DNA from 2 places in the Bacillus sp. ISL-77 genome. Region 2 is predicted to be linked to the other one. Evidence: riboswitches for the same ligand, from Rfam matches in the RefSeq annotation. Region 2 holds a riboswitch; the other holds the start of a gene.
What was found. A riboswitch is a leader RNA that binds a small molecule or an ion and turns the genes downstream of it on or off. The one in region 2 is predicted to bind lysine.

Region 1: linked by a shared signal. The riboswitch ahead of dapA (4-hydroxy-tetrahydrodipicolinate synthase) and the one ahead of J7E77_RS02915 (amino acid permease) in region 2 are both predicted to bind lysine.

What each region holds. Positions count from the first base shown of each region.
Region 1 is NZ_JAGGQY010000070.1:89,817-93,245, forward strand. Features, by position in the region: gene J7E77_RS25045 (MFS transporter) at 1-611, shown strand, start outside; gene J7E77_RS25050 (hypothetical protein) at 704-898, shown strand; lysine riboswitch at 997-1,177, shown strand; gene dapA (4-hydroxy-tetrahydrodipicolinate synthase) at 1,307-2,194, shown strand; gene J7E77_RS25060 (ribonuclease J) at 2,412-3,429, shown strand, end outside.
Region 2 is NZ_JAGGQY010000009.1:63,614-67,042, forward strand. Features, by position in the region: gene J7E77_RS02910 (helix-turn-helix domain-containing protein) at 69-293, shown strand; gene J7E77_RS02915 (amino acid permease) at 387-1,868, opposite strand; lysine riboswitch at 1,973-2,163, opposite strand; gene J7E77_RS02925 (YitT family protein) at 2,394-3,206, shown strand; gene J7E77_RS02930 (winged helix-turn-helix transcriptional regulator) at 3,416-3,429, opposite strand, start outside.

The DNA.
Region 1 (3,429 bases), on a different contig from region 2:
GATTTAAGCTTTCCAACTATATTGAGCCAAAGGCACTGCCCATCGCTGTCATTACACTGGTAGTCGCTTTTTGTTATTCCAGCGTTCTTTCTTTTATTAACTTCTATGCGATCGAAATCGACTTAGTTAGTACGGCGAGTTTCTTCTTCCTAGTCTATTCTATCGCAGTATTGTTATCACGCCCGATCACAGGCCGCTTAATGGACCTGAAGGGTGCAAACTATATAATGTATCCGGGCTTTGTCCTCTTAGCAGCCGGCTTGTTTCTATTAAGTTCAGCAAGTATTAGCATCACTTTATTGGTAGCAGGTGTTCTAATTGGCCTAGGTTTCGGTAACATGCAGTCAAGCACCCAGGCAGTGGCCGTTAAAGTAACTCCTCCCCATCGGATGGGTTTGGCGACATCGACCTTCTTTATCTTTCTTGATGCAGGACTTGGATTCGGTCCATATATCCTTGGATTCATTATTCCATTAACCGGCTTTAGGAGCCTGTATGTAATCTTAGGTATTGCCGCTCTGGCAACCTCAATTCTTTACTACTTTCTGCACGACAAGAAAGAACGTTCAGGAAGGACGATTATGACTGGACCAACCCCCGACCCAAATTGATTACAGGTAACCGGCCGATCGAAGGCACGCATAAAACCGGTTTATAGCAAATATGATAATCATAACAATCCTAATTAAAGGGGTCGGTAGATATGATAATTTTTAATAAAATTGCATTATCATTTGTTGTCTTTTTTTCCTTCAGTATTATCATAAATACTTATTTGGGAGAAAAGGAACGGGTCCAATCTAATGTTATTTACTTTGTTATGAACGGTTTTGCTTATATTGTATCTGCCTTAGAAGTTGAAAAGGATAAACTGAGTTTAGAAACGGCAGAAATATAGTGTGAATTTCAAATAAAGTTCCAATTGCCCTTGAACCAAAGGGAATATTCTGATATATTTACTATCAATTAAATATTTTCTTACTTCACGTTTTTTGAAGTGAGGATAGAGGCGCAAAGACCATTAGTACACAATATGAGGATAATGAGGTCCAATGATGATTGTAAAAAGGGGAATTTGCCGAAGCTTCAATGAATCTCATTGGTCTTGAAGCTGGTTCTGCTATTGAAAAAATACAGAACTGTCATATAGGAAACTATATGGAGGGCTATCTTACGCACGGGAACTTATTTTTTTTATGTTTCTACTGCAACAGCGAACCCTCGCTGTTGCTTTTTTGCGTTAAATTATGAATGGCCTTACCCACCTCTAAATTTTAAAAAAATTTTAATTAAAGGGTGAGAAATGATGAATTTTGGCCAAGTTTTAACCGCTATGGTTACACCATTTGATCAAAATGGTGAAGTAGATTTTAACGCGACTAGAACACTTGTTGATTATTTAATTGAAAATGGTACCGATGGAATCGTAGTTGCTGGTACAACCGGAGAATCTCCTACATTAACAACGGAAGAAAAAGTCGCTTTATTTAAATTTGTTGTCGACGCTGTCAATGGAAGAGTTCCGGTTATCGCTGGAACTGGCTCAAATAACACGAGAGCTTCCATCAGCTTAACAAAGCTGGCTGAAGAAACAGGAGTCGATGGGATTATGCTTGTTGCTCCTTATTACAACAAACCATCCCAAGAAGGCATGTATCAGCACTTCAAAGCGATTGCTGAATCTACACCATTACCGATTATGCTTTATAATATCCCCGGCCGAAGTGTGGTCAACCTGTCGGTAGAGACCATTGTTCGACTTTCACAGATTCAGAATATTGTCGCCTTAAAAGAAGCAAGCGGTAACTTAGATGCTATGGCTGAAATTATTAGCCAAGCACCAAGTGATTTTACCCTTTATAGTGGTGATGATGGCTTAGCATTACCGGTTTTAGCCATTGGTGGAGCTGGAGTGGTTTCCGTTGCTTCCCATGTCATTGGTAATGAAATACAAGAAATGATTAATCATTTTAAAAATGGGAATGTCCAAGATGCAGCTAGTGCCCATCGCCGTCTTCTCCCGATTATGAAAGCATTATTTGCGGCACCAAACCCAGCACCGGTAAAAGCCGCATTGAATATGAATGGAGTGAACGTTGGAGGTCTTCGCCTGCCATTGCTCCCGTTAACCACCGAAGAGCAAAGAACACTACAAGGTGTTCTACCAGCGAGCAATGTTAAAGTATTAATCTAAATACCGATAAAAATAGCTGCCAAACTCCGTAAAAAACCGGGTATTTGGCAGTTTTTTTGTGATCGACAAAAGTTTCACCTCTCTGCTTCCGATAAAGTAAATTCAAAAGGGCATACTATTCTTATTTACTTGGAATAAGGAGGATATTAACTTGCGAACTAATGATAATAAATTATCTATTTTCGCCTTAGGCGGCATAAATGAAATCGGTAAAAATATGTATGTGGTTCAGTACGCAGATGATATTTTTATTATTGACTGCGGTGGTAAGTTTCCAGACGAAAGTTTATTAGGAATTGATTTGATTATCCCCGATATTACTTACTTAGAAGAAAATCAGGAGAAAATCCGCGCTCTAATTGTGACCCATGGGCACGAAGATCATATTGGCGGTATTCCTTATATCTTAAGAAAATTGAATATCCCTATCTACGCTACCCATTTTACACTTGGTCTAATTGAATTAAAGATTGATGAGCATCGTCTCCATGGAAACACCAAACTCATGACGATTGATTCTAATTCAAAACTTGAGTTTGGAGAAACCACTGTATCCTTTTTCAGAGTAAGTCATAGTGTTCCTGATTGTCTCGGTATTGTCTTTCATACACCTGAGGGTAATGTCGTTCATACCGGGGATTTCAAGTTTGACTTAACGCCTGTGAATAATCAACATTCAGATATTCATAAAATGGCCGATATCGGTCAGCAAGGTGTCTTAGTTTTAATATCTGAAAGTACCAATGCTGAGCGTAAGGGGCTAACACCGTCCGAGCAAATGATTGGTGACAATTTGGATGAGGCCTTCATGAAAGCTGACGGGAAAATATTTATCTCTACTTTTGCATCAAATGTGAATCGGGTTCAACAGGTGGTTGCCGCGGCGATAAAGGCCAATCGAAAGATCGCTCTTCTTGGCCGGAGTATGGTCAATGTGGTCTCTGTTGCGATTGAACGTGGTTATTTAACTATTCCCGATGGGATGATCATCGAACCACGTGAAGTCGATCGACTTTCTCCTGAAAAGGTGGTTATCCTTTGTACGGGTAGTCAAGGAGAGCCAATGGCTGCCCTTTCTCGTCTAGCGAGCGGAAACTTTCGTGATGTCTCCGTTTATCCCGGAGACACGGTTATCTTAGCCGCATCTCCAATACCAGGAAATGAAAAGGACGTTTCTCGGATCATAGACAATTTATTCCAACTGGGAGCCAAAGTTATTTATGGATCCGGAAGTA
Region 2 (3,429 bases):
GGGGAAACCCTTCTTCCTTTCAATTACGAACTTAATGTGTTATGCTTTTAAAAAAGTGAGGTGTCATTTTGACAAATTATAAAGCAAAAAAAAGTAACCTCAAAGATTTATTATCAAAAAACGGCATGGACCTGGAAAGTTTGGAACGGAATACAAGTATTCCTCAAACTCAGCTTAACGACTACTTGTCCAAAAAAGTGATGAACTTAAATACTGCGATGACAATTTCAAGAGAATTAAATTGCTCTATTGAAGACTTATACATTTGGTCATCTGAGGAAAAGGAAGCGTAATACTTAAAAACAGGCTCTTCAATTGAGTCTGTTTTTTTTATTGGATTAAGAAAATAGCACGCGAAAATTTTCGCGTGCTATTTTCTAAACAAACTAATTTCTTAAATCACACTTTTCTAAAGGTATAACCTTAGTTTTCTTTGTGAATTTATATCCTAGCCATACAATAAGGAATAATGGCAGTCCGATATATGAAACAAAAACACCGTTCCAATCGATTTGGTCACCCGTGAATGCTGAATAATTTTGTCCTAAGACAACAAACCCACAAACGGCAAACGCGAAGAGCGGACCAAAAGGGAAGAATTTTGATTTATATGGTAACAAGCTAAGGTCCTTACCTTGGGCGACAAATGCTTTACGGAATCGATAATGACATATTGCAATACCGAGCCATGCGATAAAGCCGGACATACCAGAAGCGTTTAACAACCATACATAAACCGTTCCATCCCCAAAGAAGGAAGCAAGAAATGCGAGTGTCCCCACTAAGGTTGTTGCAATTAAGGCATTGACTGGAACACCTTTTTTGTTTAATTTACCAAGGAATTTCGGTGCTTTGCCTTGACGGGCCAAATCCCAAAGCATCCGAGTGGATGCATACATTCCTGAATTTCCTGCCGATAATACAGCTGTAAGAATAACAGCATTCATGATTGAAGCGGCGAAAGCGATGCCTGCCTTTTGAAAAACCAGCGTAAATGGACTAACAGTTATATCCCCATTTGCTAAATTCCCGTTTGTATATGGAATAAGCAGTCCGATTACTAGTATAGCCAATACATAGAATAATAAAATGCGCCAGAAAACTTGTTTCACTGCACGAGGAATAGCTTTCTTTGGATCCTCCGTTTCACCAGCAGCAACACCTAAAAGCTCTGTTCCTTGGAAGGAGAAGCCTGCAGCCATAAAGATTCCCAGCATGGACATAAAGCCGCCGTGGAATGGAGCATCACCAACAGTGAAGTTTTTGAAGCCGATTGCTTCATTACCCATGATGCCGAAGATCATTAAAGTACCAGTAACGATAAAAATAATAACTGTAACAACTTTAATTAAGGAAAACCAATATTCTGCTTCTCCGAATCCTTTAACAGAAAGATAGTTTAATAGAAACATGATTACTAAAAAGATGCCGCTCCAAATGAATGAAGGCGTATGTGGAAACCAGAATTTCATAATCATTGTTACAGCAGCTAATTCGGCAGCAATCGTAATTGCCCAGTTATACCAATAGTTCCAGCCTAGGGCAAAACCAAGGGAAGGATCGACAAATTTGGTTGCATACGTACTAAAGCTTCCGGCAACTGGCATATAGGCACCCATTTCTGCTAAGCCCTGCATCAAAAAGTAAACCATAATACCAATAACAAGGTAGGAAAGGATTGCCCCGCCGGGTCCCGCACTATGGATAGCGCCGCCGCTAGCTAGAAAAAGTCCAGTGCCAATCGTCCCGCCAAGGGAAATCATTGTGAGGTGACGGGATTTTAAACTTCGTTTTAATTCCGTTGGATCCTGTTGTATTGTTAAGTCACTAGTATATTCACTCTCTTTTAATACTCTTGCTGTTTGCATTGTCTTGACTCCTCTTTTTCTAATTTTTTCGAGAAGGAGTTTGGAATAAAAAAATGCCATCGAAGAAGTATCGATGGCATTGTAAATACCCCGCATCATACCTTCCGAAAGATAGCTCAACACGCTTAGCTGGTAGGTTTAAGCGTGACAGTTCTGTTCCTATTTGGAGACAGCCCCAGCATGCTTTTTCAGAGATGAAAGCACACTTCGGCAGCTTTTCCTTTCAAACGGAGTCAGGGATGTCTCTCTCATCTCGTCCGCTTTACTGATAAAAACCGCGACCTCTACCTCATCGGTTTTGATGAGGATTTATCATATATAGTTAATATATTACTAAAGTATAAATATTATTTTATAATTGTCAATAATATATTATTCCAGAAATGAGAAGTCTTTATTCAATCAATTAGAATAGACAGATAATTGAGTTTTTTTTAATAAATTATTTAATTTACTTTAAAAGAGAGAATCGGTATTATTTTTAAATAGAATTAATTGCCTGTTTTTCATAGGAGGATTTTTACCATGCAGATTGTTGGAATGATTTCGGGATCTCTAATTGTTGTGGTTGCTTTTAACCTTTTTTTAATCCCTCATGAAGTATTAAGCAGTGGATTGAGCGGAATTTCTATGATTTTAGGGATGATCTCGCCTGTTAATACAGGGGTGGCAAATTTCCTGCTGAATTTTCCGTTATTGATTATTGGTTATAAAATGTTAGGGAAAAGATTTATCGTGAATTCCATCTTTGCTGTAATAATTATTTCAATCGGCCTTTATTTAATTCCCGTTCATGCCATTGCCGATGATAGGATTCTCTCTTCTATTTTCGGAGGTGCTTTAACCGGGTTAGGTGTCGGAATAGTTTTTCGCTGTTCTGGATCGACCGGGGGATTTGATATTATTGGCATGATTGTCGCGAGAAAAAGGGATTTTCCGATTGGTGTTTTACTTTCAGGTATGAATGCAGTCGTCATCTTGATCAGTGGATTTTTATTTGATTGGGATTCTGCTCTTTATACCTTGGTTTCCATTTTTGTTACAGGTAAAGTGGTAGATGCAATTTATACAGATCATGCTAAATTAACTTTAATGATCATTACAGAAAAGGGCGAAGAAATGAGAGATCATTTACTGACAAATTTGTATCGAGGCTTGACGATTATGGATGGGGTTGGCGGCTACTCTAATCACCAACGGAACGTAATGATAACGGTAATTTCTAGATACGAACTTAATGAAGTTAAAAACTTAATTTCAGAAGTTGATCCATCAGCATTTGTCAATATTACCGAAACAATTGAAGTCATGGGGCTGTTTCATCGGCCAAGTCCATAAAAAAAGGTTTGCATCTATCAAATAGATGCAAGCCTTTTTTAGTTAAGGCTTTGTTAAACTGCCTGTTGATTTCCGTTCTAGGTGCGTGCGGTTCGCGGGCGGTCCGGGGAACCTCCCGCAGGAGTCTTCGCGCCTGGAACGAAGGTCAACAGGGTGCCAATATCAACAATAAGCTTTAACATAACCTTATTTAAAATAGAGACAGTGAATCACAGAGATTTCC